Regions from separate parts of the Kitasatospora sp. NPDC002522 genome, predicted to be linked through region 1. Evidence: predicted binding sites of a transcription regulator. Region 1 holds the regulator's gene; each other region holds the start of a gene.
The links. The regulator HrcA, encoded in region 1, represses chaperone genes, less so after heat shock. The targets are predictions, from matches to a motif close to TTNGCACTCNGNNNNNCNGAGTGCNAA.
Positions count from the first base shown of each region.

Region 1 (9,901 bases):
GCAGCATCTGCCGCTGGGTGCCCTCCCCCGGGTCGAACAGCAGCCCCTCGCCGTCCCAGCGCAACAGGTACCCGTTGTGGTTGCGGTGCCTGGTCGGCACCTGGCTGGCCGTGCCCAGGACGACGAGTTCACGCTGCGACAACGGTTCAGACCATTCCCTCGGGCAGCTTCCGGCCGCCGATCACGTGCACGTGCGCGTGGAAGATGGTCTGCCCCGCGTCCGACCCGGTGTTGAAGATCAGCCGGTACGCGTCGATGCCCTCCAGCGCGGCGACCTCCGCCGCCTCGGTGAGCAGCTCCGCGGCGATCAGCGGCTCCGCCGCGGCCAGCTCCGCCGCGTTCGGGTAGTGCACCCGCGGGATCACCAGCACGTGCGTCGGCGCCTGCGGGTTGATGTCCCGGAAGGCCAGCGTCCGCTCGGTCTCGCGGACCACCTTCGCCGGGATCTCCCCCGCCGCGATCTTGCAGAACAGGCAGTCCGCCTGCGGTTCCCCGGCCATCGTCCGAACCCTTCTGATCACCCGTCACTGGCGCGACGACCTTACCGTGCACCGCCAGGGGCGCGGGGAACTGCGCGAGGAACCATTCCCCGACAGCCGGATCGCCCGCGCGTGCAGGTCACTGCCCTGCGTCGCGATCCTGCTGTGGGGTGCCTTCCGCTGCTCGCAGTTCCCCGAGCCCCTGTCGGGGTCACCCTTCCAGCGCCGGAGGCTGCTTCGCCGGGGTCCGCTCCAGTGCCTCCAGCGCCAGCCGGACCGCCGTCTCCAGCTGCGGGTCGCGGCCCGCCGCCCAGTCGTGCGGGGCGATCGGCACCTCGACGTCCGGGGTGACGCCGTGGTTCTCCACGTTCCAGCCGTAGCCCTCCAGCCAGAACGCGTACTTGGGCTGGGTCACCGCCGTCCCGTCGACCAGCGCGTACTTGCTGTCGATGCCGATCACGCCGCCCCAGGTGCGGGTGCCGACCACCGGGCCGATGCCGAGCGCCTGGATCGCGGCGTTGACGATGTCACCGTCGGAGCCGGAGAACTCGTTGGCCACCGCCACCACCGGGCCGCGCGGGGCGTCCGCGGGGTACGGCTCGGGGCTGTCGATGTCGCGGGCGGCGTCCCAGCCGACGATCCGGCGGGCCAGCTTCTCCACGATCAGCTGCGAGGTGTGGCCGCCGCGGTTCTCCCGCAGGTCGACGACGACGCCCTCGCGGGCCATCTCGACCCGCAGGTCGCGGTGGAGCTGCGCCCAGCCGGCGCTCTGCATGTCGGGGATGTGCAGGTAGCCGAGCCGTCCGCCGGACAGCTCGCGGACGGCGGCGCGCCGCCCGGCCACCCAGTCGTGGTAGCGCAGCGCCTCCTCGTCGTCGAGCGGCACCACCACGGGGTGGCGCTCGCCGCCGTCCTTGCCGCTGACGGTCAGTTCGACGGGCTGGTCGGCGGTGCCGGCCAGCAGCGGGGCCGGGCCGGTGACCGGGTCGACGGGGCGGCCGTTGACCGCGAGGATCGCGTCGCCGGCACGGACCGCCACGCCGGGCGCGGCCAGCGGGGAGCGGGCCCGCGGGTCCGAGGACTCGCCGGGCAGCACCCGCGCGACCCGCCACACCTCGCCGTCGCGGACCAGGTCCGCGCCTAGCAGGCCCTGCCGCCGGGCGGACTCGGTGCCGCGGCCGGGCGGCACCACGTAGGCGTGCGAGGTGCCGAGTTCACCGACCGTCTCCCACAGCAGGTCGGCCAGGTCGGAGTGGCTGCCGGCCCGGTCGACCAGCGGCCGGTAGCGCTCCAGCACGCCCGCCCAGTCGACGCCGCCGAGGTCGGCGCGCCAGAAGTTGTCGCGCATCAGCCGGCCGTTCTCGTCGAACATCTGCCGCCACTCGGCGGACGGGTCGACGGTGACCCGGATCCGGCTCAGGTCGACGTCGGTGTCGTCCTCGTCGCCGGCCTTCGAGTCGGCGGGGACGATCCGCAGGCCGCCCTGGTCGAGCACCGCGAGCCGGGAGCCGTCGCCGCTGACCGCGAAGCCGTCCAGCCCGGCGACGAGTTCCTCGGCGCGGCGCTTCTTCAGGTCGAAGCGCTCCAGCGCGGCCCGGGCCGGCTCGTCGTCCAGCGAGGCGGCGGTGTCGCCGAGTTCGCCGGTGAACGGCAGCCGGGTCCACAGCACGCCGTCCTTGGCGGCGCGCAGCGCGCCGAACCGCCCGGCCTCCACCGGGAAGGCCACGATCCGGTCGGCCAGGCCCTCCAGGTCGACCCGGGTGGTGGGCACGGCGGACTCGTCCTTCTTCTCGCCGTCCTTGGCCTCCTCGTCCTCCCCGCCGACCGGCCGTCCGGCCCGCTGCGGGCCGAACGGTGACGGGGTGTCGGCGGCCAGCGTGAGCAGGTACGGGCGGGCGCCGCCGGGGAAGGACAGGTCGAAGACGTGCTGGTCGTAGACCGGGTCGAAGGTACGCACCGAGAGGAACGCCAGGTGGCGGCCGTCGGCGGTGAAGGCCGGCGAGTAGTCGTGGAAGCGCTGCGGGGTGGCCTCGCTGACGGTCCGTGAGGTCAGGTCGGCCAGCATGATCTGGCGCAGCGCCCACGGTCCGAGGGTCGGCTGCGACCAGGCCAGCCAGCCCGAGTCCGGGCTGAACACCAGGCCGTGGACCTCGCCGTCGCCGCTGCGGGCCAGTTCGTGGACGGCGCCGTCGCTGAGCGCCACCAGCAGCACCCGGCCGTCGTGCGAGGCGACCGCGAGCTGCCGGCCGTCCGGCGAGACCGCCAGCCCGAGCACCCGGCCGAGCTGCCCGGCGGCCAGCCGGCGGCGCTCCGCGCCGAGCACCGCGGGCGCGAACTCCAGCGCGTCGTCGCCGTCCGCGTCGGTCACCCACACCGCGCCCTGCGCGCCGTCCTCGCCGGGGACGACCCGCACCAGGCGGCCGCGCACTCCCGGCGTCTCGTCCAGCACCCGGGCCGGCCCCTCACGGTGCGTCAGCCAGTGCACGGTGCCGCGCACCACCACGGCGGCGGCCCGGCCGGTGCGGTCCACCGCGACGGTCTCCACCTGCCCGGCGGCCGGCGTCGGGTGCGGCTGGCGGCGGGTGCGCGGTCCGGCCAGCCGGATGTCCAGCCGGCGCGCCTCGGCGCCGTCCAGGTCGTCCAGCAGCCACAGGTCGCCCGCGCTCTGCCAGATCACCCGGGCGCCGTCGGTGGCCGCCTGCCGGGCGTAGAAGCCGGTGTCGGCGGGGCCGTGCGCCCGCAGGTCGCCGCCGTCCGGCAGGCTCGAGTACAGCCGGCCGACGCCCTCGTGGTCGGAGAGGAACGCCACCCGGTCGCCCACCCACAGCGGGCACTCCAACTGGCCGTCCAGCTCGGCGTGCAGGCGTTCGAACTCGGCCGCGCCGACCCACAGCTTCCCGGCCCGCCCGCCCCGGTACCGCTTCCAGTGCGCGGCCTCCCGGTTGTGCGTGCCCAGCAGCACCCGCCCGCCGCTCGCGCCCGCGGGCACCGGCTCGAACGCCAGCGACCCGATCGGCCCGTACGGCAGTCGCTGCGGCTCCCCGCCGTCGAGCGGCACCGCGAACGCCCAGGTCCGCCGGATCGTCTCCTGGCCCGCCGTGGTGATGGCGATCGGCCGTCCGTCGGCGCTCCAGCCGACCAGCGCGGTGAACGGGCTCCCCCAGTGCGTCAGCCGCCGGGACTGCCCGCCCTCGACCGGTGCGACGTGCAGCTCCGGCGCGCCGTCCCGGGTGGAGGTCCAGGCCACGTGCCGGCCGTCGGGCGAGATCCGGACCGCGCCGACCGGCACCTGGTCGGCCGTCAGCCGCCAGGCCCGCCCGCCGTCGACCGGGGCCAGCCAGACATCGTCCTCGGCGACGAAGGTCACCAGATCGCCGTGCAGGTGGGGATGGCGCAGATAGGCGCGCTGCGAATCGGTCATCCTGCCACCCTAGGCAGCGGGATGCGTCACCGCGAAGCGTTTCCCCGGACCGGCGGCGCGGCGGCCCTCCCGACGACGCGTCAGGCCCAGCGCCCGGTACGGCCCAGCAGCAGCGCGCCCGCGGCGACGCCCGCGGTGGACGTCCGCAGCACGGACGGGCCGAGCCGGTACGGGGCGGCGCCGGCCTCGGCGAAGGCGGCGAGCTCGTCCGGCGAGACGCCGCCCTCGGGGCCGACGATCAGCACGATCTCACCGCTCGCGGGCAGTTCGGCGGCGGCCAGCGCCCGCGCGCCCTCCTCGTGCAGCACCGCTGCGAACGCGGCCCGCTCCAGCAGCGGCAGTAGTTGACGGGTCGTCACCAGCTCGTGCACCTCGGGGAAGCGCAGCCGCCGCGACTGCTTGCCGGCCTCCCGCGCGGTGGCCCGCCACTTGGCGAGCGCCTTCGCGCCGCGCTCGCCCTTCCACTGGGTGATGCAGCGCGCGGCGGCCCACGGGACGACGGCGTCGACGCCGACCTCGGTCATGGTCTCGACGGCGAGTTCACCGCGGTCGCCCTTGGGCAGCGCCTGGACGACGGTGATCCGCGGGCTGGGCTCGGGCTCGTGCCGGACCGCCGTGACGGCGACCTCCAGGACGTCCTTGCCGTGCACCGCGGCGACGGTGCCGTCCACGCCCAGGCCCCGGCCGTCGGCGAGGGTGACCGCCTCGCCGGGCTCCAGCCGCTTCACGGCGACGGCGTGGCGGCCCTCCGCGCCGTCCACCCGGACCGTCCCGCCGGGGGCGGCGGCCGCCAGGTCATCGACGACGAACACCGGTGCGGTCATCCGAACGGAACCCTCTCAGAACTACGCGGACAGGTCGGAACGGCAGCCGGGCCGGGGGCGGACAGCGCCGCCCCCGGCCCGGTGGGAAATCCTCGCGCCTCAGCGCCCGTTGAAGGCGTCCTTCAGCCGGGAGAACAGGCCCTGCTGGCCGGGCGCGAACTGGCCGGACGGGCGCTCCTCGCCGCGCAGCACGGCGAGCCGGCGCAGCAGCTCCTCCTGCTCGGGGTCGAGCTTGGTGGGCGTCTGCACCTCGACGTGCACTATCAGGTCGCCCCGGCCGCCGCCGCGCAGGTGGGTGATGCCGCGGCCGTGCAGCGGGATCGACTGGCCGGACTGGGTGCCGGGCCGGATGTCGACCTCCTCGACGCCGTCCAGCGTCTGCAGCGGCACCTGGGTGCCGAGCGAGGCGGCGGTCATCGGGATGGTGACCGTGCAGTGCAGGTCGTCGCCGCGTCGTTGGAAGGTCGGGTGGCTGGTCTCGGCGATCTCCACGTACAGGTCGCCGGCCGGGCCGCCGCCGGGGCCGACCTCGCCCTCGCCGGCCAGCTGGATCCGGGTGCCGTTGTCGACGCCCGCGGGGATCTTCACCGTCAGCGTCCGACGGGCCCGCACCCGGCCGTCGCCCGCGCACTCCGGGCACGGGGTCGGGACCACGGTGCCGAAGCCCTGGCACTGCGGGCAGGGACGCGAGGTCATGACCTGGCCCAGGAAGGACCGGGTCACCTGGGAGACCTCGCCCTTGCCGCGGCACATGTCACAGGTCTGCGCCGAGGTGCCGGGGGCCGCGCCCTCGCCGTTGCAGGTGGTGCAGGTGACGGCGGTGTCGACCTGGAGTTCCTTGGTGGTGCCGAACGCGGCCTCCTCCAGGGTGATCTCCAGGCGGATCATCGCGTCCTGGCCGCGCCGGGTCCGCGAACGCGGACCGCGCTGGCCGGTGGCGGCGCCGAAGAAGGCGTCCATGATGTCGGAGAAGCCGAAGCCCGCCGCACCCGCGCCGAATCCGCCCGCACCGCCGCCGTTCGGCGACAGCGGGTCGCCGCCGAGGTCGTAGACCTGACGCTTCTGCGGATCGGAGAGCACCTCGTAGGCGGCGTTGATCTCCTTGAACCGCTCCTGCGTCTTCGGGTCCGGGTTGACGTCCGGGTGCAGTTCACGCGCAAGGCGTCGGAACGCCTTCTTGATCTCGTCCTGCCCCGCGTCGCGTCGGACGCCGAGTACCGCGTAGTAGTCCGTGGCCACCAAATGCTCCGGTTTGTTCCGCCTCTAGAAGTGCCTGCGATGGACGCGTGAGTGTCTCACGGGCCGCTGTACTGCTATGACTCGGCCAGGATCTGGCCCACGTACCGTGCCACCGCTCGCACCGCCCCCATTGTGCCCGGGTAATCCATCCGGGTCGGACCGATCACTCCCAGCTTTGCCACGCTCTGGTCGCCCGAACCGTAACCGACCGAGACCACCGAGGTGGAATTGAGCCCCTCGTAGGCGATCTCGTGGCCGATCCGGACCGTCATCTCCGAGTCCGCCGTCTCACCCAGCAGGCGGAGCAGGACGACCTGCTCCTCCAGCGCCTCCAGCACCGGCCGGATGGTGAGCGGGAAGTCGTGGCCGAAACGGGTCAGGTTGGCGGTGCCCGCCAGCATGATCCGCTCCTCGTTCTGCTCGGCCAGGGTCTCGAACAGGGTGGCCAGCACCGCGCTGACCGCCGCCCGGTCGGAAACCTCGAAGACGGCCGGCAGGTCCTCCAGGATCACCGGCACCTCGGGCAGCCGGCAGCCGCCCGCCATGCCGTTGAGCCTGGCCCGCAGCTCGGCGAGGAGTCCCTCGCCGACCGCGCCCGGGCAGTCCACCATGCGCTGCTCGACCCGGCCGGTGTTGGTGATCAGCACCAGCATCAGCTTGGTCGGGGTGAGCGCCACCAGTTCGATGTGGCGGACCGTGGAACGGGTCAGCGACGGGTACTGGACCACCGCGACCTGCCGGGTCAGCTGCGCCAGCAGCCGCACCGTGCGGGCCACCACGTCGTCCAGGTCGACCGCGCCCTCCAGGAAGTGCCGGATCGCCCGGCGCTCCGGAGCGGTCATCGGCTTGACCTCGGCCAGCCGGTCCACGAACAGCCGGTAGCCCTTGTCGGTGGGGATCCGCCCCGCACTGGTGTGCGGCTGGTGGATGTACCCCTCCTCCTCGAGCGCCGACATGTCGTTGCGCACCGTGGCCGGCGAGACGCCCAGGTTGTGCCGCTCCACCAGGGCCTTGGAGCCGACCGGCTCCTCGGTCCCCACGTAGTCCTGGACGATCGCGCGCAGCACCGCGAGGCGCCGCTCGTCCAGCGGGCGCACGGACGGGCGCGTGTCGATCAGGCGGCCGTCGGGCTTGCCGTCATCCGGCATGGGGCACGCACCTCCGTCGTCGTCCGTTGAGCTGGTGGTCGAACCGCTCTGGCACTCAACTGGGCAGAGTGCCAGAACCGTACCTGCCAGTGTAAGGCCCGGGCCTGACGGCAGGAACGGTCCGCCCACGTGATCCTCGTCGGATTGCGATCGCGGCGGCGTGCGTCGTCCGGCGTTCGCCCGACGGTCGCGCGGCGGTGGTCCGACCGCCCGTCCGGCGCGGATGGCGTGATTTGGTCCGGCGTGGATGGTGCCACGGGCCCCGCCCGGTGGCAGCATCGAAGGCGAGCGAGCACAGGAGGAGCAGCGATGTCGACGTCACAGCGGCACTCCCGGTTCACCCCCGACCGCGGGCTGACGGGTCGGATGGTGACCACCATGTTCCTGATCGGCCTGGTGTACGTGGGCTTCACCGGCCTGCTGATCGTGCTGCTGCGCGGAGCCTGGCCATTGATCGTACTGATCTCCGGCGGCCTGTTCGTCGCACAGTTCTGGTTCTCCGACAAGATCACCGAGCGGGCCATGGGCGCCCACCAGGTCACCCCCGAGCAGTACCCGCAGCTGCACGGCGCGATCGACCGGCTGTGCGCACTGGCCGACATGCCCAAGCCACGGGTCGCGGTCGCCGACAACGACATGCCCAACGCCTTCGCCACCGGCCGCAACCCGCAGAACTCGGTGATCTGCGTGACCACCGGACTGCTGCGCCGGCTGGAGCCCGAGGAGCTGGAGGGCGTCCTGGCCCACGAGCTGTCGCACGTGGCGCACCGGGACGTCGCGGTGATGACCATCGCCGGGTTCCTCGGCGTGCTGGCCGGAGTGATCACCCGGATGGCGTTGTGGGGCGGGTTCCTCAACGGCGGCAACCGCAACAGCAACGACCCCAACACCGCGATCGCGCTGATCCTCATCCCGCTGGTGTCGATGGTGGTGTACGCGCTCAGCTTCCTGCTGACCCGGCTGCTCTCCCGCTACCGGGAGCTCGCCGCGGACCGGGCCGCCGCCCAGCTCACCGGCCGGCCCAGCGCACTGGCCTCCGCGCTGACCAAGGTCACCGGGCAGATCGCCGCCATCCCCACCAAGGACCTGCGCCAGGCGCAGCCCTACAACGCCTTCTACTTCGCCCCCGCGCTCAGCGCCCGGGACGCCGCCTCGCAGCTGCTGTCCACCCACCCGTCGCTGGAGCAGCGGCTGGCCCAGCTGGAGAAGATCTCCGCCGAACTGGGACAGTGACGCTCCCGGCGACACCTCCTCGCGACACCCGAAAGGACCTTCACGTGGGATTCCTGGACGCGCTGTTCGGCCGGAGCAAGCCGGTGAAGCCCGACCTCGACCAGCTGTTCGGCATCCCCTCCGCCGCGCTCACCCTGGAGGCGGCGGCCGGCTTCACCCCGACCGGCCTCGGCTCGGTCTGCTTCGCGGCCGTCGAGGGCGGCGCCTTCGGCGAGGTGCAGAACCAGGTGCGGGCGCTGCTGGACGCCGACGCCGGAAGCGGCGGCGGCGTCCCGGTGGAGGCCTCGCAAGACTCCTACGGCTACTCCTGGCTGCTCGCCCGGCACACGCCCGAGGAACTCCCCGACCTGGTCAACGACCTGCACGCGGTCAACAGCGAGCTGGAGGCGAACGGCTTCGGCCCGCAGCTGCTCTGCTCGATCGTGGCCTTCCGCAATCCCGCCGGGCAGTCGCTCGGGCTGGTCTACCTGTACAAGCGCGGCAGTTTCTACCCCTTCGCCCCGATGCCTGGCGGCGGCGAGAAGCGCAACAGCCCGGTCGAGCTGCAGGTCAAGGCGATGCTCGCCAACGACCTGCGGGTCGAGCAGGACCTCTCCCGCTGGTTCCCGGTCTGGGGCGCGCCGGGCCTGTGACGGACGCGTCGTCCGCGTCGTCCGAGTCCTCGGCGTCGTCCGCGTCGTCGGCCGGCGGGCGGGCGGGTTTCGTAGACTCCGTCAAATGCGAAGCAGGGAGTACGGACCGGACCTGACACCTCCGTGGAAGCGGCAGCAGCCCGCGCCGGAAGTGGCGGCGGAACGGGACCTGGTGGTGGAGGAGGCGGCGACCGGCTTCTGCGGGGCGGTGGTGCGCTGCGAGCGGACGGCGGAGGGGTTCACCGTCACGCTGGAGGACCGGTTCGGCAAGCACCGGGTGTTCCCGCTGGTGCCGCGCGGGTTCCTGCTGGAGGGGCGGGTGGTGACGCTGGTGCGGCCCACCGGGCCGGCGCCGGAGCGCGGGCCGGGGAGGACCGCCTCGGGGTCGGTGGCGGTGCCCGGTGCGCGGGCCCGGGTGGCCCGGGAGTCGCGGATCTACGTCGAGGGCCGGCACGACGCGGAGCTGGTCGAGCGGGTCTGGGGTGACGACCTGCGGATCGAGGGCGTGGTGGTGGAGTACCTGGAGGGCGTGGACGACCTGCCCGCCATCGTGGCCGAGTTCGCCCCGGGGCCGGGCCGCAGGCTGGGCGTGCTGGTGGACCACCTGCTGCCCGGCACCAAGGAGCACCGGATCGCCGCGCAGGTGACCGGCGAACACGTGCTGGTCGTCGGCCACCCGTACGTCGACATCTGGCAGGCGGTGAAGCCGGGCGGGCTCGGCATCGCCGGCTGGCCGCAGGTGCCCCGCGGCGAGGTGTGGAAGGAGGGCATCTGCCGCCGCCTGGGCTGGCCGGTGGACACCCCGGCCGCCTGGAAGCGGATCCTGGCCTCCGTCCACACCTACCGGGACCTGGAGCCGGAGCTCCTCGGCCGGGTCGAGGAGCTGATCGACTTCGTCACCCTGCCCGGCGGGGCCCCGAACTGA
Region 1 is NZ_JBSFXE010000021.1:4,931-14,831, forward strand. Features, by position in the region: gene ACWD4U_RS19065 (ribonuclease Z) at 1-142, opposite strand, end outside; gene ACWD4U_RS19070 (histidine triad nucleotide-binding protein) at 147-500, opposite strand; gene ACWD4U_RS19075 (S41 family peptidase) at 691-3,900, opposite strand; gene ACWD4U_RS19080 (16S rRNA (uracil(1498)-N(3))-methyltransferase) at 3,981-4,724, opposite strand; gene dnaJ (molecular chaperone DnaJ) at 4,824-5,963, opposite strand; gene hrcA (heat-inducible transcriptional repressor HrcA) at 6,038-7,111, opposite strand; gene htpX (zinc metalloprotease HtpX) at 7,421-8,344, shown strand; gene pspAB (PspA-associated protein PspAB) at 8,389-8,976, shown strand; gene ACWD4U_RS19105 (DUF3097 domain-containing protein) at 9,062-9,901, shown strand.

Region 2 (9,901 bases), on a different contig from region 1:
TAGGCTAGGCGATGTCGGCCGGTCCGGGCGAGGGAGCAGAATGACCGTCATGACCGCATCGCCGTCCGAGCGCTGGCACGCCCTGCTGACCCGCTGCGGTGCCACCGCAGACCCCGAGCCGTACGGCCGCGACCTGCTCGGCCGCTGGGCCGAACCGCAGCGGCGCTACCACACCACCGACCACCTGGTGGCCGTCCTCGACCACGTGGACACGCTGGCCGCGCACGCCGAGGACGCGGACGCCGTCCGCCTCGCCGCCTGGTTCCACGACGCCGTCTACCGGCCCGACCGCTCCGAGAACGAGGAGCGCAGCGCCGCCCTCGCCGAACGCGCGCTGCGCGAGGCCGGCCTGCCCGAACCGCTGGTCGCCGAGACCGTCCGGCTGGTCCGACTCACCGTCACCCACCACCCCGAACCCGGCGACCGCAACGGCGAAGTCCTCTGCGACGCCGACCTCGCCGTCCTCGGCGGCGCCCCCGACCGGTACGCCGCCTACGCCGCCGCCGTCCGCGAGGAGTACGCCTTCGTCCCGGACGACGCCTTCCGCGAGGGCCGCGCCGCGATCCTGCGGCAGCTGCTCGCCCTCCCCGCCCTCTACCGCACCCCGGAGGCCCGCGAACGGTTCGACGCCCGGGCCCGCGAGAACCTGGCGGAGGAGCTCAGGACGCTGGAGAGCTGACCCGCGCTACCGCTTCCTGCGCCGCAGGCCCGCCGCCGTCAGCCGCGCCACCAGCTCCTTGCTGCCGACCGGGCTCGCGCCGAGCGCCACTGCCTTGTCGTACCAGGCGGCCGGGATGTCGTAGTGGTCGCGTTCGAAGGCCTTCGCCGGGGCGCCCAGGGTCGCGGCGAAGGCGTGCAGTTCCTCGTACGAGACGTCGCTGACCAGGTGCGACCACCACTTGCCGTGGCCGGGCCAGTTCGGCGGGTCGACGAGGATCACGTCAGCCCGCCGACGGGGGCGACGACCACCCCGCGCTGCCCGCACACCCAGTGCGGATCAGGCCCCAACTCCGGCTCCACACTCAACGCGTGGGGATCGTCGTCGGCCGCGCACGAGGCACACAGCGGCCACCGCCCGTAGCCCTCCAGCAGCGCGTCCTGCACGTCCTGCGCGATCAGCCCCAGCACGAACTCGGTCCCGTCCGGCCACTGTTCGAGCCACCACCGCCGATGCGTCACCGCATCCTCGACCAGCGAAACGATCGCCGCCTCCGCCACATCCCGGGCAGTCAGGTCGGCAAGGATCAGCGCCCGAGCGCTGTGCAGGGCGGATTCGATCTCAGAACTGGCCATCCACCCATTCTCCCGCAGCTCACCCCACCGCCGGGAACCCCTCACTGCTCAACTCCACCCCGAACGGCTCCGGCAACGCGACCTGGATCTGCCCTCCGTCGATCTCGGCGCGTCGGCCCTCGGAACGTCCCGCTCCCGCCGGCGGTCCGGCAGAGACCGTTACACCTGCCCAGCCTCCCGCGCAGCGAACGCCGCAGGGGCGGCCTCCCCGTGAAGGGAGACCGCCCCTGCGAAGCGATCAGGACTCGCCGATCCCGGGCGGGATCAGAAGTCCATGTCACCGCCCGGCATGCCGCCGCCGGCGGCCGCGGCGGCCTTCTCCGGCTTGTCGGCGATGACGGCCTCGGTGGTGAGGAAGAGCGCCGCGATGGAGGCGGCGTTCTGGAGGGCGGAGCGGGTGACCTTGGCCGGGTCGATGATGCCGGCGCCGATGAGGTCCACGTACTCGTTGGTCGCGGCGTTCAGGCCGTGGCCGGCGGGCAGGTTGCGGACCTTCTCGACCACGACGCCGCCCTCGAGGCCGGCGTTGGTCGCGATCTGCTTGATCGGGGCCTCGAGCGCCACGCGGACGATGTTGGCACCGGTGGCCTCGTCGCCCTCGAGCTCCAGCTTGTCGAACGCGACACCGGCCTGCAGCAGGGCGACGCCACCACCGGCGACGATGCCCTCCTCGACGGCGGCCTTGGCGTTGCGCACCGCGTCCTCGATGCGGTGCTTGCGCTCCTTGAGCTCGACCTCGGTGGCCGCGCCGGCCTTGATGACGGCCACGCCGCCGGCCAGCTTGGCGAGGCGCTCCTGGAGCTTCTCGCGGTCGTAGTCCGAGTCGGAGTTCTCGATCTCGGCGCGGATCTGGTTCACCCGGCCGGCGACCTGGTCGCTGTCGCCGCCACCGTCGACGATGGTGGTCTCGTCCTTGGTGATGACCACCTTGCGGGCGGTGCCCAGCAGGTCGAGGCCCGCGTTCTCGAGCTTGAGGCCGACCTCCTCGGAGATCACGGTGCCGCCGGTGAGGATGGCGATGTCGCCGAGCATGGCCTTGCGACGGTCGCCGAAGCCCGGGGCCTTGACGGCGACGGACTTGAAGGTGCCGCGGATCTTGTTCACGACCAGGGTCGACAGGGCCTCGCCCTCGACGTCCTCGGCGATGATGACCAGCGGCTTGCCGCTCTGCATGACCTTCTCCAGCAGCGGGAGGAGGTCCTTGACCGAGGAGATCTTGGAGTTGGCGATGAGGATGTACGGGTCCTCGAAGCTCGCCTCCATGCGCTCCAGGTCGGTGGCGAAGTAGGCGGAGATGTAGCCCTTGTCGAAGCGCATGCCCTCGGTGAGCTCGAGCTCCAGGCCGAAGGTGTTGCTCTCCTCGACGGTGATGACGCCTTCCTTGCCGACCTTGTCCATCGCCTCGGCGATGAGCTCGCCGATCTGGGTGTCGGCGGCGGAGATCGAGGCGGTGGAGGCGATCTGCTCCTTGGTCTCGACGTCCTTGGCCTGGGCCAGGAGCTGGTCGGAGACGGCGGCGACGGCCTTCTCGATGCCGCGCTTCAGGGCCATCGGGTTGGCGCCGGCGGCGACGTTGCGCAGACCCTCGCGGACGAGCGCCTGGGCGAGCACGGTGGCGGTGGTGGTGCCGTCACCCGCGACGTCGTCGGTCTTCTTGGCGACCTCCTTGACGAGCTCCGCGCCGATCTTCTCGTAGGGGTCCTCGAGCTCGATCTCCTTGGCGATGGAGACACCGTCGTTGGTGATCGTGGGGGCGCCCCACTTCTTCTCCAGGACGACGTTGCGACCCTTCGGGCCGAGCGTGACCTTCACGGCGTCGGCAAGCTGGTTCATGCCACGCTCAAGGCCGCGGCGGGCTTCCTCGTCAAAGGCGATGATCTTGGCCATCAGAAGTGGTCCTCCGGGACACGGTCGACTGCTCGGACCAAGGGGTGCCCGCGACGGACGGCCCAGCGAGCGGGGGTCCCTTCCCCTACCGCTCCCGGGGCCTCACCGGCCCGGTCCGTTTGTCACTCTCACACTGTGAGTGCTAACGCCAATGATTAGCACTCTCGGGTGTCGAGTGCAAGCCCATTCGCGCACCGCGCCCGGGCGTCCGCGGGCGCTCCCGCCTGCGCCCGGGAACGCGGACAGGCCCGCACGACCGTGGTCGTACGGGCCTGTCGGCGTGTGTGTGGACTACCGGGCCGGATCAGGCACCCGAGGCCGCGCGGACCATGTCGGCCTGCGGACCCTTCTGACCCTGCGAGATCTCGAACTCGACCCGCTGCCCTTCCTCCAGGGTGCGGTAGCCGTCCATCTGGATCGCGCTGTAGTGGACGAACACGTCCGCTCCACCGTCGACCGCGATGAAGCCGTAGCCCTTCTCGGCGTTGAACCACTTGACGGTGCCCTGAGCCATTCCGAACTCCCCTTGTGCTGTGCTGGCCCTTCAGAGATCCGCGGGACCGCGGACCCAGAGGTCTGGAAGGCCGCTCCTGGGGACTCCCCCCCTAAGGCGCAGCCTCTGTCGCGGCTGAATGTATCCGGATAAGCGCCCTCTGCAACAGGCCCAACTTTCGGGGAATGGCCGTCCGCCGATGGGGATATGACGGGGCGAAAGGCGCAGAGCTGCACAATTGCCACCGGACATAACGGACCTGTCACCGCAAATTGCCGGAAGAATTCTGACGGCGGCCTGACAGAAGTGGCGGTATCCGGTCCTACGCGCGTCTCAGAGCGCGGGACGAAGCGGCGTCGGCGCGGAGCGTGGTGCGCAAAAACGAAGGATTGAAAGGCGCCGAGGAGGGGAACGGCCCTTGCCCGGCACTCTACTCCCCCGCCCCCGCGGGATTTCCAGCGCCCCGCCGGGCGGATAGCCGCAGGTGTGCGGCGCATTTCCGCGGGGACCACGCCCGGCCGCCGCCGGCCACCGGAAATCGGAATTCCGGGCCGACGGCGGCGGGGCGGAAAGTGACGCGGCCTCAGCAGCCGCCGGCCACCGCCGGGATGATCGACACCGAGGAGCCGTCCTTGATCTCGGTCTCCAGGCCCTCGGCGAAGCGCACGTCGTCGTCGTTCACGTAGACGTTGACGAAGCGGCGCAGCTTGCCGGTGTCGTCCAGGATGCGGGCGGAGATGCCGGTGTGGTTGGCCTCCAGGTCCGCGATGACGGCGGCCAGGGTGGCGCCCTCGGCGGTCACCTCGGCGGCGCCGCCGGTGTAGGTGCGCAGGATGGTCGGGATGCGGACGGTGGCGCTCATGGCGGTGGCTCCTCGGGGGGCTGGGGGGATGGGCCGGGGGATCAGGCGGAGGCGAGGCCGGCGGCGCGGAAGGACTCCAGCGTCGGGCGGATCACGGCGGTCATGCCGGCGTCGGAGACCGCGTCGAGGGTCTTCAGGCCGTCGCCGGTGTTGATCGCGACGGTCTCCTTGGACGGGTCGAGCTGACCGGTCTCGACCAGCTTCTTCAGCACGCCGACGGTCACGCCGCCCGCGGTCTCGGCGAAGATGCCCTCGGTGCGGGCCAGCAGCTTGATCGCCTCGACCACCTGCGCGTCGGTGACGTCCTCGACCGCGCCGCCGGTGCGGCGGGCGATGTCGAGCACGTACGGGCCGTCGGCCGGGTTGCCGATCGCCAGCGACTTGGCGATGGTGTCCGGCTTGACCGGCTTGATCACGTCGCGGCCGGCCTTGAACGCGGCCGACACCGGGGAGCAGCCCTCGGCCTGGGCGCCGAAGATCCTGTACGGCCGGTCCTCGACCAGGCCGAGCTTGATCAGCTCCTGCAGGCCCTTGTCGATCTTGGTGAGCTGGGAGCCGGAGGCGATCGGGATGACGATCTGCTCGGGCAGCCGCCAGCCGAGCTGCTCGCAGATCTCGAAGGCCAGGGTCTTGGAGCCCTCGCCGTAGTACGGGCGGAGGTTGACGTTGACGAAGCCCCAGCCCTCGCCGGCCGAGTCGCCGATCAGCTCGGAGCAGAACCGGTTCACGTCGTCGTAGTTGCCCTCAATGCCGACCAGCTCGCCGCCGTAGATGCCGGCCATCACGACCTTGCCCTGCTCCAGGTCGCGCGGGATGAACACGCAGGACTTGAAGCCGGCCCGGGCGGCCGCGGCGCCCACCGCGCCGGCCAGGTTGCCGGTGGAGGAGCAGGACAGCGTGGTGAAGTCGAAGGCCCGGGCGGCCTCGATCGCGCAGGCCACCACCCGGTCCTTGAAGGAGTGGGTGGGGTTGCCGGAGTCGTCCTTGATGTGCAGCTGCGCGGTGAAGCCCAGCTCGCGGCCGAGGTTGTCGGCCTTGACCAGCGGGGTCCAACCCGGGTTCAGGTTGGGCTTGTCCGCGACGTCCGCGGGCACCGGCAGCAGCGGGGCGTAGCGCCAGATCGACGCCGGGCCGGCCTCGATCCGCTTGCGCAGCTCCTCGGCGTCGTAGCCGTCGTAGGCGTAGGCGATCTCCAGCGGCCCGAAGCACTCCAGGCAGGCGAAGCTCGGGCCGAGCGGGAAGCGGGTGCCGCACTCGCGACAGGACAGCGCGACGGCGGGGCCGAGGTCGACAGTGGGTGCGGAAGTGTCAGAAGCCATGGTGGCGAGGCCCTTTCTCCTCATCTTCCCCGGATCGCGGTCGCGTCCGGGACGGAATTGGCACCTGTCCCGCCGGCCTCGAAACGGCCGTACGGGAGGGTTGCCGGGACTTCAACGGGCCGTTCCCTCAGTCCCTCTGGATGAGCTCTGTGAAGTTGTGGTCTTACGCTGCGGACGACCCCGGCGTGCGAAGGTCGGAACGCAGTACGAAGACTGTATCCGAAGGCCCGCACTGCGGACCCACACCGTCCGATACCCGAGACGATGCGAGACAGGGAGCGAGATCTTGGCCGAGCAGCCCGTGCCCGGGGTACTGCCGGAGGTGGCCGAGTGGCTGCGCCGCCGCTCGTGGACCGCGGCCGACCGGCCGCTCGACCGGCTCCTCGCCGCCAAGCGCGCCGCCGGGCCGGCCGGAACCGTCAGCGTGGTGCTGCCCGCGCTGGACGAGGAGCCCACGGTCGGCGAGATCGTCACCGCGATCCGCACCGAGCTGATGGAACGCGTGCCGCTGGTCGACGAGTTGCTGGTGGTCGACTCCGGCTCGGTGGACGGCACCGCCGCCGCGGCGGCCGCCGCCGGCGCCAGGGTGGTGCACCGCGACGCGATCCTCCCCCGGCTGCCCGCCGAGCCCGGCAAGGGCGAGGTGCTGTGGCGCTCGCTTATGGTCACCCGCGGCGCGATCGTCTGCTTCGTCGACGCCGACCTGCGCGAGTTCGACCCCGCCTTCGTCTCCGGCATCGTCGGCCCGCTGCTCACCGACCCCGACATCCACCTGGTCAAGGCCATGTACGACCGCCCGCTGGAGGTGTCGATGAGCGGCTCCGCCGCGGGCGGCGTCGCGATCGTCCCGGCGGGCGGCGGCCGGGTCACCGAACTGGTCGCCCGCCCGCTGCTCAACCTGCACTGGCCGCACCTGGCGGGCTTCGTCCAACCGCTCGGCGGCGAGTACGCGGCCCGCCGCACGCTGCTGGAGCGGCTGCCCTTCCCGACCGGCTACGGCGTCGAACTCGGCCTGCTGGTCGACGCGTTGGAGCTGGTCGGGCTGGACGCGCTGGCCCAGGTCGACGTCGGCATCCGGCACCACCGCCACCAGGACGGCCAGGCCCTCGGCCGGATGGCCGCCACCATCTACCGCACCGCGCTGGAACGCCTCGACCGCACCCACCGCCTCAAGGCCGATCCGGACCTGCTCCGCCCCCTGCTCACCCAGTACACCCGCACCGCCACCGGCTTCGCCCCCACCACCCATCCCGTCCCGGCCACCGAACGGCCCCCGATGACCGCCATCCCGGAGTACCGGGACCGCTGAACGCCGGACCCGCGGCGCCGGGTCCGCCCCCGACTGTTCACCCCCGCCCGTCGTGCCGAGTGGTTTGGTCACGGGGTCGCACGGCAAGGTTGGCTGTATGGCCGATCACGCGTCCGAACGCCCCACGCAGTCCGGAGCCGCCCCGATCCTGGTGGCCTCCAACCGCGGTCCGGTGTCCTTCAGCAGCGGGGACGACGGCACGCTGACCCTCCGCAGAGGCGGTGGCGGCCTGGTCTCCGGGCTGTCCGCGATCGACGACCCGTCCGCGGTCTGGGTCTGCGCCGCGCTCTCCGAAGCCGACCGCACCGCCGCCCGGCAGGCCCCCGACGGCCGCCTCGACCTGGCCGGACACGACGTCGGCGGACAGGCCGTCCGGATGCTGGACATCGACCCCGGCACCTTCGCCCGCGCCTACAACGGCGTCGCCAACTCCACCCTGTGGTTCGTCCACCACCTGCTGTACGACACCCCGACCAGCCCGTCCTTCGACGACCGGTTCCGCCGCGAATGGGACTCCTACCGGGCCTACAACACCGCCTTCGCCGAGGCGCTGGCCGCCGAGGCCGCCCCCGGCGCGGCCGTCCTGGTGCAGGACTACCACCTCTCGCTGGCCCCCGCGCTGCTCCGCGAGCTCCGACCCGACCTGCGGATCGGCCACTTCTCGCACACCCCCTGGGCCCCGCCCGAGTACTACCGGATGCTCCCCGACGACGTCGCCGCCGCCGTCCTGGCGGGCATCCTCGGCGCCGACCGGGCCGGCTTCCTCACCCGCCGCTGGGCGCTCGCCTTCGCCGACTGCTGCGAGGCCGTCCTCGGCGCGAGCGTGGACCGCGAGGCGCTGGCCGTCACCTACCACGGCCGCACCACCCGGCTCGGCGTCCACGGCCTCGGCGCCGACGCCGACTTCCTGCGCGAGCGCGCCCACCGGCCCGACGTGGACGCCCGGCTCGCCGCCCTGCGCGAGGCGGTCGGCGACCGCCGCACCATCGTCCGGGTCGACCGCACCGAGCTCAGCAAGAACATCGTCCGCGGCCTGCTCGCCTACCGGCACCTGCTGCGCACCCGCCCCGAGTGGCAGGGCCGGGTGGTGCACATCGCCTTCGCCTACCCCTCGCGGCACGACCTGCCCGAGTACCGCGAGTACACCGCCGCGGTGCAGCGGGTCGCCCAGGAGATCAACGACGAGTTCGGCACCACCGAGTGGCAGCCGCTCATCCTGCACGTCAACGACGACTTCCCGCGCTCGCTGGCCGCCTACCGGATCGCCGACGTGGCCCTGGTCAACCCGATCCGCGACGGCATGAACCTGGTCGCCAAGGAGGTCCCCGTGGTCTCCGACGACGGCTGCGCCCTGGTCCTCTCCCGGGAGGCCGGCGCCTACGCGGAACTCGCCGACGACGCGATCACCGTCAACCCCTACGACGTCATCGCCACCGCCGACGCCCTCGCCGAGGCCCTCACCATGCCCCTCGCGGAACGCGCCGAACGCACCAAGCGCCTGGCCGCGGCGGCGACGGCGCTGCCGCCCCAGCAGTGGTTCCTCGACCAGCTGAACGCACTCTGAGCAGCACCCCAAGCGCTACCGCAGCAGTTCCGCGACAGCGCTGAGCACGTCCACCACCCCCGCCGGCCCCGCGACCACCAGGTCCGCGCGGTCGGCGAGGGCCCGGACGGGGGGCTCTCCGGTGACCGGGCCGCTGCAGACCAGGAGGCCGGGCAGTCCGGCCTCGCGGCGGCGGTCGACCTCGTCGTAGGCGGCGAGGTCGCCGAGGTCGTCGCCGGCGAACAGGACCGTCTTCGCGTCGCGCTCCGCCAGGAAGCCCCGCAGGGCGACGCCCTTGTCGACGCCGGGCGGTCGCAGTTCCAGCACCATGCGCCCGGGTTCGACCACCAGCCCGTGGCGGTGGGCGAGTTCGGCGAGCGGGCCGCGGAGCAGGTCCAACAGGCCGTCAGGATCGGCGGTGCGCCGGGTGTGCACCGCCACCGCCCGCCCCTTGTCCTCCGTGAACGTCCCGTCGGGCGCCCCCAACGCGGCCAGCAGCGCGGGGAGTTCGTCGCGGACCGCGGACACCCCGGCGGGCGGCTCGGGGGCGGTCACGGCGCCGGTGGCGGCGTCCCAGCGCTCGGCGCCGTAGTGGCCGAGGATGGTGAGGTGTTCCAGGCCGGGAGCGTCGGCGAAGCCGCCGTACGCGGCGGCCGTGGCGGCGGGGCGGCCGGTCACCACGACGACCGAGCCGACCAGCGGGGCCAGCGCGGTGAGGGCGGGCAGCACGCCGGGATGGGCGCGGGCCCGGTCCGGGTCGGCGACGATCGGGGCCAGCGTGCCGTCGAAGTCGAGCCCGACGACCGCGGACCGCGGATCGGCGAGCAGGCCCGCCAGTCCGGCCCGTCCCGCCTGGGACGTGATCTGCTCAGCAATTCCCATGGCCCCGACGCTACCCGCCGCCCGCCCGCCACGGGCGGCATTCGCCGTGGATCCGCCCTACCGCGCGGCGCGCCGCTCCTCGCGGATCCGGCGCAGCCGGTTGACCAGCACCGGGTCGGCGCGCAGCGCCTCCTCGCGGTCGAGCAGGGCGCCCAGCAGCTGGTAGTAGCGGGTCGCGGAGATGCCGAGCTCCTCGCGGATCGCCTGTTCCTTGGCGCCCGCGGTCCGCCAGCCGCGGGCCTCCAGTGCGAGCACCGCCCGGTCGCGTTCGGTCAGTTCGGCCACGCCCCCAGGCTAGCGGCAGCCGCCGACG
Region 2 is NZ_JBSFXE010000007.1:66,364-76,264, reverse strand. Features, by position in the region: gene ACWD4U_RS07915 (HD domain-containing protein) at 50-679, shown strand; gene ACWD4U_RS07910 (DUF4031 domain-containing protein) at 686-940, opposite strand; gene ACWD4U_RS07905 (hypothetical protein) at 937-1,293, opposite strand; gene groL (chaperonin GroEL) at 1,558-3,180, opposite strand; gene ACWD4U_RS07895 (cold-shock protein) at 3,485-3,694, opposite strand; gene ACWD4U_RS07890 (MoaD/ThiS family protein) at 4,257-4,535, opposite strand; gene thrC (threonine synthase) at 4,577-5,854, opposite strand; SAM riboswitch class I at 5,872-6,001, opposite strand; gene ACWD4U_RS07880 (glucosyl-3-phosphoglycerate synthase) at 6,141-7,163, shown strand; gene ACWD4U_RS07875 (alpha,alpha-trehalose-phosphate synthase (UDP-forming)) at 7,261-8,727, shown strand; gene otsB (trehalose-phosphatase) at 8,743-9,588, opposite strand; gene ACWD4U_RS07865 (DUF3263 domain-containing protein) at 9,646-9,873, opposite strand.
Region 2: groL (chaperonin GroEL) is a predicted target of HrcA. The motif match lies at 3,300-3,326, and genes of this name have one in related genera.

Region 3 (9,901 bases), on a different contig from region 1:
TTGTGGCGGCGCAGCAGCGCCATCGCGTCCTCGCCGGAGATCCCGACCTTGCCGGTGATCAGCGGCATCGGGGTCATGATCTCGGCGACCTTGCGGCTGCGGTCGGTCTCGAACGCCATGTCGCGGTTGGTGACGATGCCCAGCAGCTTGCCCTCCGCGGAGGCCACCGGGACGCCGGAGATCCGGAACCGCGCGCACAGCGCGTCGGCGTCGGCCAGCGTGGCGTCCGGGCCGACCGTGATCGGGTCGGTCACCATGCCGGACTCGGAACGCTTCACCAGGTCGACCTGGTTGACCTGGTCCTCGATCGACAGGTTGCGGTGCAGGACGCCGACGCCGCCCTGCCGGGCCATCGCGATCGCCATCCGGGACTCGGTGACCTTGTCCATCGCCGCCGACAGCAGCGGGATGTTCACCCGTACGTTCCGGGAGATCCGGGAGGAGGTGTCGACCTGGTTGGGGAGCACCTCGGAGGCCCCGGGCAGCAGCAGGACGTCGTCGTACGTGAGTCCGAGCATCGCGAACTTCTCGGGGACGCCGGCGGCGTTGTAAGACATGGGGAACCTTCCGTGGCGGGCCGTCGTTCTGCGCACGGGCATCCGGCTCTCGGCCGCCAAGACGCCCGGCGTTCGGAGGAACCTCCAGGGGAACCCCGCGCACGCCAACGAAACTTTGGCGACCCGACCAGGCGCCGATACCCCATGGTACTGGTGACGCGGGGCAACTCGTCGCGCCCTCTTGACAACGCGCACGCCCCCGCGCTTCTTCCGCCCGCCGACCAGGAAACGCCCCGGCGACGACGACGGCCCCCGGACTAGCCGGACTCCTCCGCCAGCGCCCGCAACCGCGACAGCGCCCGGTGCTGGGCGACCCGCACCGCGCCCGGGGACATCCCCAGCACCTCGCCGGTCTCCTCCGCGGACAGCCCGTCCGCCACCCGCAGCAGCACCAGCTCGCGCTGCCGGGCCGGCAGGTTGGACAGCAGCTCCTTGATCCACGCCGCGTCGCTGGACAGCAGCGCCCGCTCCTCCGGACCGAGCGAGTCGTCCGGCGTCTCCGGCAGGTCGTCCGGCGGGATCACCGTCGAGCCGGGCCCGCGCATCGCGGCGCGCTGCAGATCGGCGATCTTGTGCGCGGCGATCCCGTACACGAAGGCCTCGAACGGGCGGCCGGTGTCCCGGTACCGCGGCAGCGCGCACAGCACCGCGACGCACACCTCCTGCGCCACGTCGTCCACGTGGTGCCGGGCCCCGCCCGGCAGCCGGACCAGCCGGCCGCGGCAGTACCGCAGCGCCAGCGGCAGCACGTAGGCGAGCAGCGCCTCGATCGCCCGGCCGTCCCCGCGTGCCGCGGCGGCGACCAGGTCCGCCACCTCCGGCGAGGCGCCGCTGCCGAGCACCGGCGGGCGCACTGCGCCGACCGGCGGATCGTCAGAGTCCCGGCGTCCGGCGTCCGGTGGGGGCGAGTCCCCGGCATCCGGGGTGTACGACGGATCGGCAGCCCCGCCCCCGGGGGCGGGCTGTGCCGGCTCGGTCCCGGCGGCTGCCTCGTCGTCACGCATCGGTCCATGGTGCCTGGTCGGACCGGAAAACGCGGCACCGCGTCCGGACTTGTGCATCGGAACGTTATGCGTCGCCGCGTGCACCGTGCCGCCTCCCCTGCCTGTCCGTTGGTCCCCGAGGTGCTCCACTACTCCATGGTGCAGCCTCGGGACCACAACGTCACACGTCCGAGCGAGCGCAGTTCGAAATCCCGGCCGCTCAGCGGACCAGGCCCCAGCGGAAGCCCAGGGCCACCGCGTGCGCGCGGTCCGAGGCGCCGAGCTTCTTGAACAGCCGCCTGGCGTGCGTCTTCACGGTGTCCTCGGAGAGGAACAGCTCCCGGCCGATCTCCGCGTTGGAGCGGCCGTGGCTCATGCCCTCCAGCACCTGGATCTCACGGGCCGTCAGCGTCGGCGCGGCGCCCATGTCCGGACTGCGCAGCCGGCGCGGGGCGAGCCGCCAGGTCGGGTCGGCCAGCGCCTGGGTGACGGTGGCCCGCAGTTCGGCGCGCGAGGCGTCCTTGTGCAGGTAGCCGCGGGCCCCGGCGGCGACCGCGAGGGCCACGCCGTCCAGGTCCTCGGCGACGGTGAGCATGATGATCCGCGCACCCGGGTCGGCCGAGAGCAGCCGGCGAACCGTCTCCACCCCGCCGAGGCCGGGCATCCGGACATCCATCAGAACGAGATCGGAACGGTCGGCCACCCAGCGGCGGAGGACCTCCTCACCGTTCGTCGCAGTGGTCACCCGGTCGACGCCGGGCACGGTCGCCACCGCACGGCGAAGCGCTTCCCGGGCGAGCGGGGAATCGTCGCAGACGAGTACGGATGTCATGACCGTCCTCCGCAGCAGATCCGCGTCACGTTGAGCCTCCTGGCTGGTACGAACCTCTCCGACACGGCCCCGGGTCGGACCCCGTTCCGATCGCCTGGCTCCGCGATCGTTCCCGATGTCCAGCGCCCTTTAACCGCCTCCGTACATCCAACGACCGTCACTCGAATGAGTTACGGCTTCAGGTCCATCTCCACCACTGTACGTGGCCGACCCATCACACAAGAGCCACCTCGCGGTGCACACGCCGCACTTTCGTGCAGCTCGCGCGCGGTGCCCGCGCCGTGCGCGCCCTTCCGTGACGGTCCACGCCCCGCCGGACACCCGATCGACGCAGCGTACGGCTTCAAACCTCTTGCCCCGTTTGTCCGTTTTTATAGCATCTGTCAGGTCATTGACTGTTGTGTCGGTGTGTGGGTGACTTGTCCTGGTAGTTGGCGTAAGTCATATTTCCAGGTGTCCGTACCGGCCCCGTGCAGCCTCGCCGCCGCAACCCGCAGCAGAGCCGCCAGGTCCCGAGCCTTTGAAGGGAATGAGCCATGGCAGATTTCTCCCGCCTCCCCGGCCCCAACGCAGACCTCTGGGACTGGCAGCTCTCCGCCGCCTGCCGCGGCGTGGACAGCTCGCTGTTCTTCCACCCGGAAGGCGAGCGGGGAGCCGCCCGGACCTCCCGGGAGGCGAGCGCGAAGGAGGTCTGCATGCGCTGCCCGGTGCGCGCCCAGTGCGCCGCCCACGCCCTGGCCGTCCGCGAGCCGTACGGCGTGTGGGGCGGGCTGACCGAGGACGAACGCGAGGAGCTGCTCGGGCGCTCCCGCAACCGGCTGGTCGAGGTCCCGCTCGCCATGCCGCAGACCATCCGCCGCTGATCCGCCCGACCCGACCGAGCCGCTCGACCCGACCGGCCCACCCGGTCCGACCGATTCACCGATGCCCGGCCGCCGGGCGTGTCCCCCGCCGCGGCCCCGGGTGTGCAGAAACGATCCTCCGCACGCGCAGCGCCGCCGTCCCGCAGGCGCCGCGTGCACGGGCGGGCGGCGGCCCTCAGCGGGCGGCGGCCGCCCCCGCGAGCTGGTCCAGCATCAGCGCCACCGCCGGAACCTGCGCCAGGTCCGGCAGGGTCAGCGCCACCACCTCGCGCCGCGCCGGCTCCCCCGACGCCACCCGCACCGGGACGGCCGCCACCCCCGGGTGCCGCACCGACTCCAGCGCCAGCCCGGGGAGCACCGCCACCCCGAGGCCCGCACCGACCAGGCCGACCACCGCCGGGTAGTCGTCGGTGGCGAAGTCGATGGCCGGTGCGAAGCCGGCGTCGCCGCAGAGTTCGACCAGGTGGCCGCGGCACTGCGGACAGCCCGCGATCCACTGCTCCCCGGCCAGCTCGGCCAGGTCCACCGGCCGCTCCTCGCCCCGCCCGGCCAGCGGGTGCCCGGCCGGCACCAGCCCGACCAGCGGGTCGTCCAGCAGCGGGCGCACCACCAGGTCCGACCAGTCGTTGGCCGCCGCGGCGGCGGCCGCCTCCAGGGTCGCCTCGGCCCGCGCCTCGCGCAGCGTCGCGTGCGGGGACGGCAGGCTCAGCCCGCCCTGCGAGTCCGGGTACCGGAATGCCAGCGCCACCTCGCACTCGCCGCCGCGCAGCATCGCCAGCGACTGCGGCGGCTCCGCCTCGACCAGCGAGACCCGCACCCCCGGGTGGGCCGTCCGCAGCCGGGCGACCGAGCGCGGCACCAGCGTCGAGCTGGCCGTCGGGAAGGACACCAGCCGGACCCGTCCGGCCCGCAGCCCGGCGATCGCCGCGACCTCCTCCTCGGCGGCGGACAGTCCCGCGAGGATCCCGGTGGCGTGCTTCAGCAGCACCCGCCCGGCCTCGCTCAGCTGCATCTCCCGCCCGGAGCGCACCACCAGCGGGGTGTCCACCGCCTTCTCCAGCGCCTTCATCTGCTGGCTCACCGCCGGCTGGGTGCACCCCAGTTCGCGCGCGGCGGCGGAGAAGGAACCGGTGTCGGCGACGGCGCGCAGGACGCGGAGATGACGGGCCTCGATCACGGGGTCCAGGGTAGCGAGCGCGGACGGGCGCGACCGCGGCGCGAGGAACCGCGGGACAGCACGAAGGGCGCGAGGTGGCTGCGCTCCCGGCCGCGCACTACGAGAGTGCCCGGCCGGTCGCGCGGTTCCTCGCGCCCCTGGTGGTTGCCTACCTGCCTATCGGCTGGTGTCAGTGGCTGTGGCCGTGCCCGCCGTGCGAGTGGCCGTGGCCGTTGTCGGCCTCCTCTTCCTTCTTCTCCACCACGAGGGTCTCGGTGGTGAGCAGCAGGGAGGCGATGGAGGCCGCGTTCTCCAGGGCGGAGCGGGTGACCTTGACCGGGTCGATGACGCCGGCCTTCAGCAGGTCGCCGTACTCGCCGGTGGCCGCGTTGTAGCCGAAGCCGGCGTCCAGCTCGGCGACCTTGTGGGTGATGACGTAACCCTCGAGGCCGGCGTTCTGGGCGATCCAGCGCAGCGGCTCGGCGAGCGCCTTGCGGACGACGGAGACACCGGTGGCCTCGTCGCCGGTCAGGCCGAGGCCGTCCTCCAGGACCTTGGCGGCGTGCACCAGGGAGGCGCCACCGCCGGCGACGATGCCCTCCTCGACCGCGGCGCGGGTCGCGGAGATGGCGTCCTCGAGACGGTGCTTGCGCTCCTTGAGCTCGACCTCGGTGGCCGCGCCGACCTTGATGACGCAGACGCCGCCGGCCAGCTTCGCGAGGCGCTCCTGGAGCTTCTCGCGGTCCCAGTCGGAGTCGGTGTTGGCGATCTCGGCCTTGATCTGGGCGACCCGGCCGGCCACGGCGGCGGAGTCGCCGGCGCCGTCGACGACGATGGTCTCGTCCTTGGTGACGGTGACGCGGCGGGCGGTGCCGAGCACCTCCAGGCCGACCTGGTCGAGCTTGAGGCCGACCTCCTCGGAGACGACCTCGCCGCCGGTGAGGGTGGCGATGTCGCCGAGGATGGCCTTGCGGCGGTCACCGAAGCCGGGGGCCTTGACCGCGACCGCGTTGAAGGTGCCGCGGATCTTGTTGACCACCAGGGTGGAGAGGGCCTCGCCGTCGACGTCCTCGGCGATGATCAGCAGCGGGCGCGAGCCGCCGACCTGCAGGACCTTCTCCAGCAGCGGCAGGAGCTCCTGGATGCTGGAGATCTTGCCCTGGGTGATGAGGATGTACGGGTCCTCCAGGACGGCTTCCTGGCGCTCCGCGTCGGTGACGAAGTACGGCGACAGGTAGCCCTTGTCGAACTGCATGCCCTCGGTGAACTCGAGCTCGACGCCGAAGGTGTTGGACTCCTCGACGGTGATCACACCGTCCTTGCCGACCTTGTCGATCGCCTCGGCGATCAGCTCGCCGACCTGGGCGTCCTGGGCGGAGAGGGAGGCGACGGCGGCGACGTCGTCCTTGCCCTCGATCTCGCGGGCGATCGAGAGCAGGTGCTCGGTGACGGCGGCGACGGCCTTGTCGATGCCCTTCTTCAGGGCGGCCGGGCCGGCGCCGGCGGCGACGTTGCGCAGGCCCTCGTTGACCAGGGCCTGGGCGAGCACGGTGGCGGTGGTGGTGCCGTCGCCCGCGACGTCGTTGGTCTTGGTGGCGACCTCCTTGACCAGCTGCGCGCCGAGGTTCTCGTACGGGTCGTCGAGCTCGACCTCGCGGGCGATGGTCACACCGTCGTTGGTGATGGTGGGGGCGCCGAACTTCTTGTCGATGACGACGTTGCGGCCCTTGGGGCCGATCGTCACCTTGACGGTGTCGGCCAGCTTGTTGACGCCGCGCTCCAGCGAGCGGCGGGCGTCCTCGTCGAACTGCAGGGTCTTCGCCATGATCCCGTTTCCTCAGGGGTAGGTCTGCGTACGTGGAGCAAAAGCCGCGCCCCGGGCCCCTGTCAGTGCTGACACGGATCCGGGGCGGGGCTGGGACGTCTTACTTCTCGATGATGGCGAGAACGTCGCGAGCCGAGAGGACCAGGTACTCCTCGCCCTGGTACTTGACCTCGGTGCCGCCGTACTTCGAGTACAGGACGATGTCACCGACGGCGACGTCGAGCGGCAGACGCTGGCCGTCCTCGAAGCGACCCGGGCCGACGGCCAGGACGACGCCCTCCTGGGGCTTCTCCTTGGCGGTGTCCGGGATCACCAGGCCGGAGGCGGTGGTGGTCTCGGCGTCGAGCGGCTGGACCACGATGCGGTCCTCGAGCGGCTTGATGGCAACCTTGCTGCTGGTGGTCACGTCCGAGCTCCCCTTCGGAGATTACGGGGTTGTCTATCAGGTAGGTGGCGATGGCGCGCGAACTGCCGTCGCGGGGGTCAGCCACGCTTCATCGCGTTAGCACTCACCCTGGGGGGAGTGCCAGGAACGACCATAGGACGCCGTTAGCACTCAGTCAACCAGAGTGCCAACGCGTCGCGCGCGAGTTTCGGAAGGGCGCGGGTTTCCGGGCCGTCTGAGCCCGGGTACTCAGGCGCCCGGGGCCGAGCGTCGCCAGACTCCCGACATGACTCGCCGCGCACCGATCGCCGTCGACCTGCTCACCCTGCTCGGCCTGCTCTGCCTGGAGGCCGCCGCGGGCGCGGCGCTGCTGCTGCGCGCCGCCTTCGCCGACGGGAGCCTCGACGGCTCCGCCGCACAGCCGTACGACCTGGTGCCGGTGCTGCTCGGCTGCGCGGTCGTGCCGGTGGTGGCGGCGGTGCTGACCTGGCGCGGCGGGCTGCGCGTGACGGCGGTGGCGCAGGCGCTGCTGCTGGCCGCGGTGCTGGCGCTGGCCGCCGCCGGGTCCGCGTACGACCACCGGCACGAGGAGCCGCGGCCGCTGCCGAGCGGGTACCAGCCCTGCTACAGCGGCTCGGACTGCTCGGCGACCGGCGGGTGACCGGGCGGCGAGAATGAGGGGGTGGAGATCGAATCGTTCCGGGCGCTGCTGACCGAGCAGGGGCAGGCGCTGCTGGCCGAACTGCGGGAGTTCTCGGCGGCCGAGGAGCTGGCCCTGGCGACCCGGCTGCGCCGGGACTACCCGGCCGAACTGGTGCGGGCGGCGTTCGAGCAGGCGCGGCTGCGGCAGCGGGCGGCGGCGAAGTTCGGCGCGGACGCCGCGTCGATGTACTTCACCCAGCACGGGGTGGAGCAGGCGACCCGGCGCAGCGTCGCCGAGTGGCGGGCGGGGCGGTTCGCCGCGCTGGGGGTGAAGCGGCTGGCGGACCTGTGCTGCGGGATCGGCGGCGACGCGATCGCGCTGGCCCGGGCGGGGATCGCGGTGCTGGCGGTGGACCGGGACGAGCTGACCTGCGCGGTGGCGAGCGCGAACGCGGCGGCGCTCGGCGTGGCGGAGCTGGTGGAGGTGCGCTGCGCGGACGTCGCGGACGTCGACGTCGCGGGCTACGACGCGGTGTTCACCGATCCGGCGCGGCGCACCGCGCGCGGCCGGGTGTTCGACCCCGAGGCGTACAGCCCGCCGCTGTCGTGGGCGGTCGAGGCGGCCCGCTGCGCGCCGTTCGGGGCGTTGAAGGTGGCGCCGGGGATCCCGCACGAGCTGGTGCCGGACGGCGCGGAGGCGGAGTGGGTCTCCGACCACGGCGAGGTGAAGGAGGCGGTGCTGTGGTTCGGCGCCGCGCCCGCCGCGCCGTACCGGGCGACGCTGCTGCCCGGCGGCCACTCGCACACCGGCGGGGTGCTGCCGGACCCGGAGGTCGGGCCGGTGGGCCGCTACCTGTACGAGCCGGACGGGGCGGTGATCCGGGCCCGGATGGTCGCGGAGGTGGCCGTCTGGACCGGCGGGCGGCTGATCGACCCGATGATCGCCTACGTCACCTCGGACGAGTTGCGGCCGACCCCGTACGCGCACGCCTACGAGCTGACCGACGTCCTGCCGTACCACGTGAAGAAGCTCAAGGCGCTGCTGCGGGAGCGCCGGGTCGGCACCGTGGTGATCAAGAAGCGCGGGATGGCGATCACGCCGGAGGAGCTGCGCCGGCAGCTGAAGCCGTCCGGGCCGAACGAGGTGACGGTGATCCTGTCCCGCACGCCGAACGGCCCGGTGATGATGCTGGGTCAGCCGGTGGGCTTGGCGATGTAGTCGTCGAGCCGGGCCACCGCGAAGCCCTGCTCCTGGATGCGGGCGAGCATCTCGCCGAACATCTGGGTCATGGTCTCGCCCTTCAGCTCGGAGGGGCCGCGGAAGTGGGCGAGGATGATGTCGCCGTTCTTGAGCTTCTTCTCGCCCTGGTACTGCATGTCGTGGATCTGCATCGACTCCTGCCAGAGCACGATGGCGCGCGGACCGCACTGCTGGACGGCGGTGTTCAGCGAGGGGGTGTGCGCGCCGTCGCCGAACGGCGGGCGGAACAGGAACGGGGCGGTGCCGTACTGCTGGGTGAGCGCGGCCTGGTCGTCGCAGACCTCGGTCTTCTGCTTGTCCGGGCTGAGCTTGCTCATCACGGGGTGGGTGACGGTGTGGTTCTGGATGCTGTTGCCGAGCGCCTGCAGCGGCTTGAAGTAGCCGTAGTCGCCCTTGACGATGTCCTTGGTCAGGAACATCGTGATCGGCACCTTCAGGTCGGTCAGCATCTGGACGAACTTGGGGTCCTTCTCGGCCCCGTCGTCGATGGTGATGAAGACGACCTTGTCGCCGGTGGGGACGGTGCTGAAGACCGGCACCGTGCCCGTCTTGGCCAGCTTGATCGGCTTGTCGGCGGGCGGGGCGGGCGCCTTGGCCATCGGCTTGAGGCCCCACTTCGCCCACGCGGCGTCACCGACCGCGTCCTGGGCGGCGCCTGACGGCGCGCCGGCGCTGGGTGCGTCCGAGGACGCGGCGGCGGACGGCGCGGGAGCGGACTGGTGCCCGGCCGGAGCGGAGCCGCCGCACCCGCTCGCCGCCAGCAGGACGGCGAGCGCCCCCGCCCCGTACCCGATCCGGGCCCTCTTCGTCACCGGTGTCCCCTCGCTCTTCCTCTACACGCGTGTCGATGTTCAGGACGACGGTACCGGTTCCGCGGTTGCCTACCCGGCATCGGTGCGGGTGAAGGTCCAGTGGTGCACCGGACGGGCGAGCAGCCCGGCGGGCGGCTCCGGGACCGGCTGCGGCTCGCCCTCCCACAGCGCGATCAGCAGCACCCGCTCGCCGGGGGCGGTGAACAGCTCGACCCGCTCCAGGCCGGCCGCACCGCGCACCGCCGGCAGCGCCACCGCCCGTGCCCAGGCGTGCAGTTCGGCCCCGCGGCCGTCGGCGGCGCGGGCCTCCCACATCGCCGCCAGGGTCACTTCAGCGCCTCGTGGGCGTGCGCGTGGAAGTCGCCGTGCCCGGTGTCCGCGCCCGGCACGTGCGTCTCGGTGACCGGCAGCGAGGAGTCCGCCGACAGGTCGAAGGCGGACGGGGTGCGGTTGCGCCACACCATCTCCGCGCCGAGCGCCGCCACCATCGCGCCGTTGTCGGTGCACAGGCCCGGCCGCGGCACCCGCAGCACGATGCCCGCCTTGTCGCAGCGCTGCTGCGCCATCTCGCGCAGCCGCGAGTTG
Region 3 is NZ_JBSFXE010000001.1:199,401-209,301, forward strand. Features, by position in the region: gene guaB (IMP dehydrogenase) at 1-557, opposite strand, end outside; gene shbA (RNA polymerase sigma factor ShbA) at 815-1,561, opposite strand; gene ACWD4U_RS00845 (response regulator transcription factor) at 1,761-2,372, opposite strand; gene ACWD4U_RS00850 (WhiB family transcriptional regulator) at 2,909-3,235, shown strand; gene ACWD4U_RS00855 (LysR family transcriptional regulator) at 3,411-4,412, opposite strand; gene groL (chaperonin GroEL) at 4,582-6,216, opposite strand; gene groES (co-chaperone GroES) at 6,317-6,622, opposite strand; gene ACWD4U_RS00870 (DUF6234 family protein) at 6,888-7,262, shown strand; gene ACWD4U_RS00875 (class I SAM-dependent methyltransferase) at 7,284-8,462, shown strand; gene ACWD4U_RS00880 (polysaccharide deacetylase family protein) at 8,438-9,316, opposite strand; gene ACWD4U_RS00885 (hypothetical protein) at 9,386-9,646, opposite strand; gene tsaD (tRNA (adenosine(37)-N6)-threonylcarbamoyltransferase complex transferase subunit TsaD) at 9,643-9,901, opposite strand, start outside.
Region 3: groES (co-chaperone GroES) is a predicted target of HrcA. The motif match lies at 6,766-6,792, and genes of this name have one in related genera.